4 regions of the Acidovorax sp. GW821-FHT11A03 genome follow, and region 2 is predicted to be linked to each of the others. Evidence: predicted binding sites of a transcription regulator. Region 2 holds the regulator's gene; each other region holds the start of a gene.
The links. Region 2 encodes sigma-54, which starts transcription at its own class of promoters, with help from an activator protein. Its sites were predicted from a motif close to TGGCANGNAANCTGCTTT; they were not measured.
Positions count from the first base shown of each region.

Region 1: the regulator sigma-54 is predicted to act here: its motif matches at 1,772-1,789, upstream of nirB (nitrite reductase large subunit NirB).
Region 3: the regulator sigma-54 is predicted to act here: its motif matches at 1,650-1,667, upstream of AC1RVY_RS07405 (ANTAR domain-containing response regulator).
Region 4: the regulator sigma-54 is predicted to act here: its motif matches at 1,366-1,383, upstream of AC1RVY_RS18455 (formate/nitrite transporter family protein).

Region 1 is NZ_JBXASG010000003.1:44,472-47,705, forward strand. It holds gene nirB (nitrite reductase large subunit NirB) at 1-1,596, opposite strand, end outside; gene AC1RVY_RS07330 (bifunctional protein-serine/threonine kinase/phosphatase) at 1,931-3,234, shown strand, end outside.
Region 2 is NZ_JBXASG010000008.1:31,283-34,516, reverse strand. It holds gene AC1RVY_RS19885 (THUMP domain-containing class I SAM-dependent RNA methyltransferase) at 1-148, opposite strand, end outside; gene AC1RVY_RS19880 (acyl-CoA thioesterase) at 145-627, opposite strand; gene AC1RVY_RS19875 (RNA polymerase factor sigma-54) at 719-2,308, opposite strand; gene lptB (LPS export ABC transporter ATP-binding protein) at 2,481-3,234, opposite strand, start outside.
Region 3 is NZ_JBXASG010000003.1:62,187-65,420, reverse strand. It holds gene tsaD (tRNA (adenosine(37)-N6)-threonylcarbamoyltransferase complex transferase subunit TsaD) at 1-204, opposite strand, end outside; gene AC1RVY_RS07410 (branched-chain amino acid ABC transporter substrate-binding protein) at 305-1,471, opposite strand; gene AC1RVY_RS07405 (ANTAR domain-containing response regulator) at 1,679-2,305, shown strand; gene AC1RVY_RS07400 (CmpA/NrtA family ABC transporter substrate-binding protein) at 2,896-3,234, shown strand, end outside.
Region 4 is NZ_JBXASG010000007.1:133,170-136,403, forward strand. It holds gene AC1RVY_RS18450 (bifunctional protein-serine/threonine kinase/phosphatase) at 1-188, opposite strand, end outside; gene AC1RVY_RS18455 (formate/nitrite transporter family protein) at 333-1,145, opposite strand; gene AC1RVY_RS18460 (nitrate- and nitrite sensing domain-containing protein) at 1,535-2,845, opposite strand; gene nirD (nitrite reductase small subunit NirD) at 3,011-3,234, opposite strand, start outside.

The DNA of each region.
Region 1 (3,234 bases), on a different contig from region 2:
GCTGGCGCAGCCATTGGGCGTCTTCCATTCCATGAACCTGAACACGTCGGCGATGGTCACCAGCTTGGCTGTGCGGATCGCATCGCGCACGGCCTGGTGGCCGTGGTCCGTGCAGCCGCACATGGCCTTGGTCTTGGGCGTGGCGCTGTAGTCGCCGCCCGCTGTGAACATGATGATCTGCTCCACCAGCCCGGTGCATGAGCCGCAGGAGGCGCTGGCCTTGGTGTGCTTGCGCACTTCATCCAGCGTGAACAGGCCTTTTTCCTTGATGGCCTTGCAGATGGAGCCCTTGGTCACGCCGTTGCAGCCGCAGACCTCATCGCTGTCCTGCATGGCGGCGGCCTTGCTCTGGCCCTGGTGGCCGGTGTCGCCCAGGTGCGATTCGCCGAACATGAGCTTGTCGCGCAGGTCGGTCACGCTGCGGCCGTCGCGCAGCAGCTTGAAGTACCAGCTGCCGTCCACCGTGTCGCCATACAGGCAGGCGCCCACCAGCTTGTCGTCCTTGATCACCAGTTTTTTGTACACGCCGCCGAAGGGGTCGCTCATCACGATTTCTTCGGTGCCTTCACCGCCCTGGAAGTCGCCGGCCGAGAACAAATCGATGCCGGTGACCTTGAGCTTGGTGGAGGTCAGCGAGCCCTGGTAGCGGCCAATGCCGAACTCGGCCAGGTGGTTGGCCAGCACCTTGCCCTGCTCGAACAGCGGGGCCACCAGGCCATAGGCAATGCCCCGGTGCGCGGCGCATTCGCCCACGGCGTAGATGCGTGCGTCGGTGGTGGTCTGCAGCGTGTCGCTCACCACGATGCCGCGGTTCACGTGCAGGCGCATCTTTTCAGCCAGGGCGGTGTTGGGGCGGATGCCCACGGCCATCACCACGAGGTCGGCGGGCACCTCGGTGCCATCCTTGAACTTGATGCCCGCCACGCGGCCATCGGCGTTGCCCACGAGTTCCTGCGTCTGCGCGCCGATCAAGAACTGCATGCCGCGCTGCTGCAGCGAATCCTGCAGCATCTTGCCCGCCACGTCGTCCAGCTGGCGTTCCATGAGCCAGCCCGCCACGTGTACCACGGTGACCTGCATGCCGCGCTTCATGAGGCCGTTGGCGGCCTCCAGGCCCAGCAGGCCGCCGCCGATGACCACGGCGTGTTTGTAGGTGGCGGCGGCGTCGATCATGGCCTGGGTGTCGGCGATGTCGCGGTAGGCCAGCACACCCTTCAAGTCCTTGCCCGGCACGGGCAGGATGAACGGGTTCGAGCCGGTGGCCATGATCAGGCGGTCGTATTCGGCGGTGATCACATCGCCTGCGGCACTGGTCGCGCTGACCACGCGGCGCACGCGGTCCACGTCGGTCACCGTGAAGCCGGTGTGCAGCGTGATGTGGTTGCCGGCATACCAGGACCAGTCGTTCAGAATGATCTCGTCGATGGTCTGCTCGCCGGCCAGCACGGGCGAGAGCAGGATGCGGTTGTAGTTGGGATGCGGCTCGGCGCCGAACACCGTGATGTCGTACAGATCGGGGGCAATCTTGAGCAGCTCTTCCAGCGTGCGCACACCGGCCATGCCGTTCCCCACCATCACCAGCTTGAGCTTTTTCATCGTGACTCCGTCCGTTGCGCCGCCGGGGCGGCGCGAAAAACAAAAAAGGCGTCCACACGATGCTGCTTCGAATGCGATTCGAAACGGCATGTGGGGACGCCTTTGTCCGTACAACTCCTCGGTGCGCCATTGCACGGCTGAATTGCGGGACCCCGCAGGGTCTCGTTGCCTACGTTAAGCAATGCTTGTGCCAGTCGCCCTGCACGCATCTGGGGCGCGGGCTGGCGCCGGGCCCGGAGAATGGGGCAGGCCGGGGCCGGGCCCGTGCCGCCCCGCGCACCCGGCGGGCGCGGCATGCACCACCTTGGGCATGAAACCTGCATGGAGCTGGTGCATGAGTTTTGAACTGGACTTTGGCTACACCTCGCAGGCCGGGCGCAAGGCGTTGAACGAGGACTTCGCCGCGCTGGTGTCCGGGCAGGGGCGCGAGCGCGAGCGGGGTGCCATCGCCGCCATCGCCGATGGCGTGAGCACGGGCGGCAACGGCCGCGAGGCCGCCCAGACCACGGTCAACACGCTGGTGAACGACTACTTCGCCACGCCCGACACCTGGGACACCACGGTGGCGCTGGACCGCATCCTGTCCGCCCACAACGGCTGGCTCGCGTCCATGAACCGGCGCCGCCAGCCCGCGGTGGGGCTGACCACCGTGACCGCGCTGGTGCTGCGCGGCCAGTCGTACACGCTGGCCCATGTGGGCGACACGCGGGCCTACCTGCTGCGCGGCGGCCGGCTGCAGCAGCTGACCGCCGACCACGTGATGTCGCAGCACGACTTCGCCCACCAGCTCACCCGCGCCATGGGCCTGGATGACCATGTGGTGGTGGACTACAGCCAGGGCGAACTGCACAGCGGCGACCTGTTCGTGCTGCTCTCCGATGGCGTGCACGGCAGCCTTCCCGTGCGCGAGCTGCGCCAGCTGCTGCGCCAGGGCGGGCCGGCGCAGGCCCTGAGCGACGGGCTGGTGCAGGCCGCGCTGCGCCGTGGCAGCAGCGACAACGTGACCGCGCTGATCGTGCAGGTGCAGGGCGTGCTGGAGGCCACGCTGCAGGATGAATCCCGCCGTGCGCAGGACCTGCCCGTGCTGCCCCTGCTCAAGGTGGGCGACACCGTGGATGGCCTCACGGTGACGGCCCTGGTGGCCGACAGCGGCATCCACCGCATCTACCAGGTGCGCGACGGGGCCACGCAGCGGCTGTATGCCCTCAAGACCCTGCTGCCCGCGCGTGCCCACGACGTGGAGGAGCGCGCCACGCTGGCGCACGAGGCCTGGGTGGCGCGGCGCATGCAGTCGGGCCAGGCCGCAGCCCATCTGGCGCGGCTCAACGACTGGCCATTGGGCGCCACCGGCACGGGCGACAGCACGGGGGCCAGCGCGTTTTACCTGCTGTACGACTGGCATTCCGGCGACACGCTGGGGCAGCGCCTGCGCCACCGCCAGCACCTGGCCGTGGGGCAGGCCGTGACGGTGGCCGTGCAGGCCGCGCGCGTGCTGGGCTGGCTGCACCGCCAGGGCGTGGTGCACCGCGACATCAAGCCCGACAACCTGCACCTGGGCGACGACGGCGTGCTGCGCGTGCTGGACCTGGGCGTGGCCCTCTCGGGCCGCGAGCCCGAGGCCACGCGCCGCCTGCACGC
Region 2 (3,234 bases):
GCGCGTCGCGCCACGAGGCGCGCAGCAGCACGCCGCCCCGGCCCACCAGCAGGTCCTGCCCCGTGAGGCCGGTGATGCCATGCACCTCGTCGGCCAGGAAGCCCTCCACACCGGCGGCGCAAGGGAGAAAAAGTTGGAGTTGATTCATGACGATGGTGAGGATACGCGCTCGGAAAGTGCGTGTGAATCCGGCGCGCCGGCACGGGCCAGCAGCAACTGGCGGATGGAGTCCGGGATCGGCGCCACCTTGCGGTCGGCCTTGCCGATGAAAACGATGCCGATCTTGCCGCGCGCCACCTCTCGGCCCGAGGTCTTCTCGGTCATGCAAAAGACAAGGTCGAACCCATAGCGGTTGAAGTCCGCAGGCGCCATCTCCACGCGCATGGTCTCGCCGTGGAACCCCTCGGACTTGTACTGCGCCACGATGTCTCCGACCACGATGGACAGCCCGCCCACGTCGGCCTCGGGGTAGCCGAGTGACTGGAAAAACCGCACCCGGGCCTCGGACACGAGGCTCAGCAGCTGCGCGTTGTCCAGGTGCCCGCCCTGGTTGACGTGGCTGATGTAGATCTGCATTTCGGTGGCGAAACCGAAGTGCGCGGGAAGGTCGAAGACGATGCGGGCCATGGACGGGGTGGCGAAGTAAGGGGGAAAGACGGCAACGGAGCGGAAAAACGGGCCACCAGGCGCATGCGCCGCGCACACGCCCGCACGGCGCCTACAGCGCCTTGCGCAGATTCGCCGGCGCGATCTTGAGCGCCTCGCGGTACTTGGCGACGGTGCGGCGCGCGCACTCGATGCCCTGCTCCTTGAGCATCTCGGCGATCTGGCTGTCGGACAGCGGCTTGGTCGGGCTCTCGGCGGCCACGAATTGCTTGATGAGGGCACGCACGGCGGTGCTCGACGCATTGCCGCCGGTCTCGGTGCCCAGGCCCGAGCCGAAGAAGTACTTGAGCTCGTAGGTGCCGATGGGCGTGGCCATGTACTTGGCCGTGGTCACGCGGCTGATGGTGGACTCGTGCAGGCCCAGCTCGTCGGCGATGTCGCGCAGCACCAGCGGGCGCATCGCGAGTTCGCCGTGGGTGAAGAAGTTCTTCTGCCGCTCCACGATGGCGCGCGAGACGCGCAGGATGGTGTCGAAGCGCTGCTGGATGTTCTTGATGAACCAGCGCGCCTCCTGCAGGCGCTGCTGCATGCCCTGGTGGCCCTCGCCGCCCTTGTGGCCGCGCAGGGCGCCGGCATAGATGTCGTGCACGCGCAGGCGCGGCATCACGTCGGGGTTGAGCTGCACGATGAAGTTGTGCTGCCCGTCGCGGCCATTGGCGCGCCCGGCCTTGCGCACGATCACGTCGGGGATGATGATGTTGCGCTCCACGTCGGCGAAGCGGCGCCCCGGGCGCGGCTCCAGCCGGGCGATCAGCGCCATGGCGGCGCGGGTGCGCTCCTCGCTGTCGCCGCAGGCCTGCGTGAGGCGGCGCACGTCGCGCCGCGCCAGCATCTCCAGCGGCTGCTGGCACACGCGCAGCGCGGTCTGCACGGTGTCGGGGTCGATGTCGCTGTCCTCGTCGGCGGCCAGCGCCTTGAGCTGCAGCGTCAGGCACTCGGCCAGGCCGCGCGCGCCCACGCCCACGGGCTCCAGGCTCTGCAGCAGCCGCTGTGCCACGGTGAAGCGGTGCACCAGCTCCTCGATCTGCTCCAGGTCGTCGGGCCCGGCCAGGCTGATGGCCAGCTCTTCGAGCGGATCCTCCAGGTAGCCGTCGTCGTTGAGCGATTCGATCAGGAAGCGCAGCGCGGCGCGGTCGATCTCGGACAGGCGCAGCGCCAGCGCCTGTCGGTGCAAAAAGGCGGTCAGCGATTCGTGCGTGCGGGCCAGCTCGGTGGCGTCGGCCTCGTCGCCTTCGGCGTCGTTGCGGTTGCGGGCGGGGGCGTCGCCGCCCCACTCGGCGTCGTTGGGCGCCATCTCCACCGTGCCGTCGCCGCTCCAGTCGGGCTCGTCGGCGCCCGCGCTCGGTGTTTCAGCATCATTTTGAGCCTCAGCGCTGGTACTGCTTGCGCTGGTAGCTCCTGAAAAAATAGCATCATCCGCGCTGTAGTCGTCGGCCTGGGCCGGCGTATCGGCGGCTTCCAGGCCAAACTCCTCGCGCGGCGCCTCGTCGGCGTTGCGTTCGAGGAACGGGTTTTCGTCGAGCATCTGCTCGACTTCCTGCGAGAGTTCCAGCGTGGACAACTGCAGCAGCCGGATGGACTGCTGAAGCTGGGGGGTCAATGCAAGATGCTGCGAGACACGCAGCGAGAGTCCAGGTTTCATTGATTGAGCGCCGCCGGGCCGCCCCAAGGCGCGAAGGCCCCCTCGGGGGGCAGCGAACCACGCGCAGCGGGGAGCGTGGGGGTACCGTACCGCGCCGCCGGGCCGCCCCAAGGCGCGAAGGCCCCCTCGGGGGGCAGCGCAGTACACGAAATGACAAGCGTGGAGGCCATGTCTACATGCGGAAATGTTCGCCCAGGTACACCCGGCGCACTTCGGCGTTGTCCACGATCTCGGACGGCGTGCCCTGGGCCAGCACCTGGCCATCGCTGATGATGAAGGCGTGGTCGCAGATGCCCAGCGTCTCGCGCACGTTGTGGTCGGTGATGAGCACGCCGATGCCGCGCGCCTTGAGGAAGCCGATGATGCGCTGTATCTCGATCACGGCGATGGGGTCGATGCCCGCAAAGGGCTCGTCCAGCAGGATGAAGCGCGGCTGCGTGGCCAGCGCGCGGGCGATCTCGACGCGGCGGCGCTCGCCGCCCGACAGGGCCATGGCGGGCGAGGCCCGCAGATGGTCCACGCGCAGCTCCTGCAGCAAGGCCGTGAGACGCTCTTCGATGGCCTCGCGCGACAGCGGCTTGCCGTCGTCGTCCGCGCGCTGCAGCTCCAGCACCGCGCGCACGTTCTCTTCGACCGTGAGCTTGCGGAAGATGGAGGCTTCCTGCGGCAGGTAGGACAGCCCCAGCCGCGAGCGGCGGTGGATGGGCATGTGGGCCACCGAATGGCCGTCGATGCGGATGTCGCCCGCGTCGCTGCGCACCAGGCCCACGATCATGTAGAACGAGGTGGTCTTGCCCGCGCCGTTGGGGCCGAGCAGCCCGACGACCTCGCCCTTTTGCACGACCAGCGACACATCCTTGACGACCTTGCGGCTGCCATACGACTTGGCCAGGTGCTGCACCTCCAGGCGGCTGCCCGCCTGGGTG
Region 3 (3,234 bases), on a different contig from region 2:
CACTTGCGTGGCCAGCGGCAGCACGCGGCGGATGTGGTCGCGGCTGGCCAGCTCGGGCACCACGCCACCATAGGCCTGGTGCATCTCGATCTGGCTGTGCAGGGCGTGGGACAGCAGGGTGGGAACGGCATCGCCCGTGGAGCGCACCAGCGCCACGCCGGTCTCGTCGCACGAGGATTCAATTCCGAGGATCAACAGACTCATGCCCCGAGTGTAAAACCCGGGCTCGCGAGGGGCCTGATGCAAAAACCCCTGCCGGCGGTGGCCGGCAGGGGTCGTGCATCCCCAGGGTCGCAGGCCGCGCCTACCAGCGGTCCGAGCGCATGCGCAGCTCCCAGCTGCCGCTGCGCAGTTCGTACACGCCCACCGCGCCGTAGCGCTGCTCGCCCTTGTCATCCCAGGTCATCGTGCCGATCACGGGCGCGTAGCCGTTGATGCCGTGCATGGCCTTGGTGATGTCCTTGGGGTCCGCGGACTTGGCCTTCTGGATGGCCGCCGACAGCACGTACATGCTGTCGTAGCTGTAGTGCCCGCCGTACGCGGGCGGCTTCTTGTAGGCATCGATGTACTTTTCCAGGAAGGGCTTGCCCGTGGAAAACTCCTTGGCTTCCAGCACGGGCGAGGTGGCATAGACGCCCTCGACGATGCCGGCCCCCTTGGTCATGTCGGTGGTCTTGATGGTGTCGCCGCCCAGCAGGCTCACCTTGGTGTGCCCCACCTTGCGCAGTGCTTCCAGCAGCGCCAGCGCCTGGAAGTCATTGAGGGTGGAGACGATCACCTCCACCTTCGCGGCCTTGAGTTCGCCGGCCAGTTCGTCGAATGCCGTGGTCTTGTCGTCGAAGGACTTGCGCACCACGACTTCCTTCTTCTCGGCCTTGAGCTGCGCGGCGGCCCCGTCGGCCAGGCCCTTGCCGTAGGGCGTGCCATCGTCCAGCGCGGCATAGCGCGCGGCGCCCAGCTGGGTGGCGGCAAACGAGCCGATGGCGCGCGCCTGCAGCGTGTCATTGCCCACCATGCGGAAGGTGGTGGAAAAACCCAGCTGCGTGAACTTGGGGTTGGTGGAGATGGCGATCTGCGCGATGTCCTTGGCCGCGTAGATGGGCGCGGTCTCGATGCTCACGCCCGAATTCAGGTGCCCGATGACGGCCACCACGCCGGCATCCACCAGCTGCTGGGCCACCGTCTTGCCGGTGGCCGCGTCGGCCTTGTCGTCCACCGCCACCACCTCCAGCGTCACCCGCTTGCCGTCCACGGTGTAGCCGCCCTTGTTCAGTTCGGCCACGGCCAGGTTCACGCCATTGAGCAAGTCCTGCCCGAGGGCGCCCAGGGGGCCGCTCAAGGGCTGCGCCACGCCGATCTTGATGGTGTCGGGCACCTTGCCGCACCCGGACAGGAGCAGCAGCGCCATGGACGCGGCGGTGGTCAAGGCCAGCCCGGCGGCGAAACGGCGCCGGTCAATATGCTTGTTCATGCGGAATCCTCATCAATATGTCAATGTGACCAGATGTATATGCGACGACGGAGGAAAGGCGCTATCGGGTATGCCCTGCCAATCGGCAAACTATTAGCAAGTTTCAGACCCTGCAAGGCAAGGCCCTTGCCGGAACCCGGCACCTGCCCGGGGCGCACTACTTCGGCGCACCAATTTGTGGCGTAAAAATTGCTTATGCTCCGGGGTATGAACGAGTCTCTGCGCATCGTGGTGGTGGCCCCGGACCTGGCCATTGCCGACCCCGACGACGAACACGCCGTGCTGCAGGCGGAGCGTTCGCGGGCGCTGCGCATCGGGCTGCTGGAGAACAATTTCAACCTGATCGCCACGCTGCCCGCGGATGTGTTCCTGAGCGAGCGGATCGCCCAGCTGCAGCCCGACCTGATCATCGTGGACGCCGAGAGCGAGGCCCGCGACGCGCTGGAACACGTGGTGGTGGCCACGCGCGACGAACGCCGCCCCATCGTGATGTTCACCAACGACGAGGACACCTCGCACGTCAAGGACGCGGTGGCCGCGGGCGTGTCGGCCTACATCGTGGCCGGCCTCGCGCCCCAGCGCATCCGCCCCATCCTGGACGTGGCGATGGCGCGCTTCCAGCACGAGCAGGCGCTGCGCGCCGAGCTCGCCGATGCCAAGACCGAGCTCAAGGACCGCAAGACCATCGACCGCGCCAAGGGCCTGCTCATGCAGCGCCAGGGCCTGACCGAGCAGGCCGCGTACGAGAAACTGCGCAAGACCGCCATGGACAAGGGCCTCAAGCTCGTGGATGTGGCCCAGCGCATGCTCGACGTGATGGACCTGCTCGGGTAAACAGGCGACATCCTCCTGAGGCGCTGCGCGCATCGGTGCAGCCACCAGAGGCCGCCCGCTCTCGGGGACGTCCAGACTGCGCAGGCAGTCTTGGAACCGCGGCCCCTGGCCCCTCCTCTCGAATCGCCGCCCGACTCGGGAAAGGGGACGATCCCCTCGCTGCGCAGCGGTCCTTCCCCGGCATCCCCGGCCTGGGCCACGCCCAGGTCCACCGGCTTCTCCCGGATGGTGCGCCGCACAAAGGCAGTGCGGCATTCACCGCGCGCACCACCTCCGCGCGTTTGCAGGTCAAAAAGGCCCCCAGCGCTTGATTCATTTGCGCAAGCAGCTATTAATTCAATAGCAAACCATGCGCCGAACTGATGCGGAGCCCGTGCGGCAAGGCCTGGCACGCCACTTGCATTAACCCCTGCGAGACCAATGGCGGTCTCACCCCCACACAGCACGGGCCCAAAGGCGGGCCGGTGCTGGGCGAGCCCTTCATCGGGTATCGCCATGGACAGAGGCGTCCCTCACCGACCGGTGCTGCATGTATGCAGGCTGCTCGGGAGGACGCCTTTTTTGTTTTCAACGCTATGAGGAAGTGCCCCATGACCGATCTGCTCAAAACCAGCCTCAACCGCCGCACCGTGCTGCAGGCCGCCACCGTGGGCGCCGTCGGCGTCAGCCCCGCGCTGCGTGCGCTGGTGCACGCCCAGGGCTCGGACGCGCCGGAGAAGAAGGAAGTCAAGATCGGCTTCATCCCGCTGACCGACTGCGCCAGCGTGGTGATGGCCTCGGTGCTCGGCATCGACAAGAAGTACGGCGTGACCATCATCCCCACCAAGGAAGCCTCCTGGGCCGGTGTGCGCGACAAGCTGGTCAACGGCGAACTCGACTTCGCCCACGTGCTGTACGGCCTGGTCTACGGCGTGCACCTGGGCCTGGCC
Region 4 (3,234 bases), on a different contig from region 2:
CTGGCCTCCTGACTGACCGTGCTGGACCCTATGCCATCGGCCAGGGCGACGACGATCCCCTTGGAGCCGCGCAGCGGCTCGCCGGGCAACATGGCACCATGGAAGTCCTGGTTGACGCCCTTGCGCCCCGCCCGCGAGTGCTGGCCCAGCGTGACGCGCAGCCCGCCCGGATCCGTGCCGTGGCCCATCAGCGGTCCATGGCGCTGCACGCCACCGCCAGCCCATGCAACCGGCGCGGCCCACCCGCCAGCCGCCGCGCGGGGGTCGCCCCGCCGCGCTGGCGGCGTCCCCATGCCCGAAGCGCGCAGCGGCGAGGTCGCTCAGGGAGAAGCTCAGACATGGTGGCGCTTGGGCGCGGTCTTGTAGTGCGTGGAATACAGCGTGGCACCGACGAAGGTCAGGCCTCCGACCAGATTGCCGAGCACCGTGGGAAGCTCGTTCCAGATCAGATAGTCCATCAGCGTGAACTTGCCGCCCAGCATCAGGCCGGTGGGAAACAGGAACATGTTGACGATGGAATGCTCGAAACCCATGTAGAAGAAGATCATGACCGGCATCCACATGCCGATGGCCTTGCCCGAGACCGTGGTGGACATCATCGCGGCGACCACGCCGGTGGAGACCATCCAGTTGCACATCACGGCACGCACGAACAGCGTGAGCATGCCGGCAGCGCCATGGGCGGCATAGCCCACCGTGCGGCCCTCGCCGATGTGGCCGAGCTTCTCGCCGACGGCATTGGGCGCCTCGCTGAAGCCGAAGGTGAAGATGATGGCCATGAAGACCGCCACCGTCAGTGCGCCCGCGAAGTTGCCCACGAACACCAGGCCCCAGTTGCGCAGCACGCCCGCCCAGGTGGCGCCTGGGCGCTTGTCGAACACCGCCAGCGGTGCGAGCGTGAACACGCCCGTCAGCAGATCGAAACCCATCAGGTACAGCATGATGAAGCCCACGGGGAACAGCATGGCGCCGACCAGCGGGTTGCCGGTGTTGACCGTGACGGTCACGGCAAACGCGGCCGCCAGCGCCAGGATGGCGCCGGCCATGTAGGAGCGGATCAGCGTGTCGCGGGTGGACATCAGGAGCTTGGATTCACCGGAGTCGACCATCTTGGTCACGAACTCGGCAGGGGCAAGGTAGGCCATTGAATTTCCTTTGGGACGGGAGACTATTGACAGCGTCCCGGACGGCAGGCCGGCGGAACGCGCAAGGAGGAAAAAAGAAAACGGCGTCCGCTGCGTCTCCTCCAGTCATCTGGAGGAGACGCAAGGGACGCCGTTATCCTTGGATGCGCGATTCCTTTGCCTGCGGAAGACTGCAGACGGTGGGTTGGCAAGCCGCCTTTAGCCGACAACCACTTCTCTCCATGCAAGTTCCATACCCCTGATGGAATGGTGCATCGGAGCGTGGCCCGTCCCTCTCTGGCGCATGCGCGGCGACCATCGCAAGAAATGAGCCTCCACTCGGTGCGGCACCGGCACCACAGTGGGTCACCAGTGCCTGCCCGCCCCGTTGCGGGGCACCGCGACGCTATCTATGAGGACTTGGCGCCTGACAGCGCAGACTGCGCAAAGGCGAGATCGGGCAGGGACAGCGTGGCCTCCGCCACCTCGAGCAGCCGGCGGTTCTGGTCCATCGAGGTCTTCTGCAACACGCGGAAGGCGACTTCCTCGTTCATGCCCAGGCGGGCCATCAGCACCCCCTTGGCGCGCTCGATCACCTTGCGTTCGTTCAGCGTGCGGCGCGCCGCCTCCAGCTCGGCCTCCATGCTGGCCATGCGCGCCGACTGGGCCTGCAGCAGTTCCAGCAGCGAAGCCGATTCGGCCCCGTGCGTGCCGGCCGCCGCCTCCGGCACGGACGTGGGTGCAACCGCGATGTCGAAGAACCGGTCTACCGCGTGCGTGCGCTGCGGCGGGTTGTCGCGCAGGCCGCGCAGCAGGCCCCTGGAGTCCTGCAGGTCCTGCTGCGCTTCGAGGATGCGAGCCTCGCAGTCCTCGCGCAGACGCTGGACCAGTTCGACCTGCAGTTGCCACAGCGCGTTGATGCGCTCCGTGCACACGTCGAACCAGGCGTCGCTCAGGTTGCTGTCCAGGGCGGCGCCGGGGCGCACCACGCACAGCGTGCGCCGCAGCCGCTCCAGCTGGGCCATGCCGGGGGCAAGCTGCTGCTGCTCCCAGCGTCCACGCAGAGCCGGATCGGCAAACTCGGAAAACACGCGCAGGCTGCGCTCCTGCGCGTCGATGAGGTGCAGCACCCGCTGCTGGTGCGCGTCGCTACCCTGGCCAGAGGCATAGAGCAGCGCGCCCATGGCGCGCTCCTGGCCCGCCTCTTCCTGCGCCTGCACCAGGTGCAGCAAAGCCACCAGCTGGCGCGATACGCTGGGCAGCCCCGCCGCATCGGCCACATGGAAGACCAGCTCGATCAGACCCGCGATCAGGTGGCTGAACGCAGCGATCGAGTCGTGTGCGGTCATCGCCTGCTTGTCGATCTGGCTGCGCAGCGCGGGCAGAGAATCAAGCCCCAGGAGGGCCCACGCCATGAGCGACAAGGCCTTGGCCGTCGCGCCCTGTTCGGGTTCCACATGCTGGGCAAATTCCTGGCGCAGTCGCGCCTCCAGTGGCAGCACCTCCTGGATGATCCGGCTGCGCATGTCGGCAAAACGCTGGGCATTGGACGCCAGGTAGGCGCCCGATGCGCCGCGCTCGCGCTGCAGACCTTCTATCAGCTGGCCGATCGTGTCCACCAGAACGGCCCGGCTGGCGAGGTGGCGCACCGCGTCGATCTCCAGCTGGCGCGAGCGCAGCACAAGGGTCGAAACGGTCAGGGACGCGGCCTGGTCGGGCATGCGGGAACTCCAGAAAATCGATACGAGGGAATGCTAACCCCAGAACCTGCCGCGCGCCCGCCAAGCCTCCAGGGGCCTGCGCGGAACGCGATGCAATGCACTTCCGCACAACCCGGCCCGAAGAGTTGCCGGGACACGGCCTCAAGAGACCTCAAGGGCAGGCCCTCAGGCCATTGCAATGCTGATGCGCCCACCCTCGGCGCGCACGCCGTGCGCCCGCACCGAATGCTCGGGCGCCTCCAGGCATTCGCCCGTGCGCAGGTCGAAATGGTTCTTGTACAGCGGCGAGGCGACGACGACGCGCTCGCCCAGGTTGCCGATCAGCCCGCGCGAGAGCACGCTGGCGCCCGACTTCGGGTCCACGTTGTCGATGGCGAAGAACTGGTCGC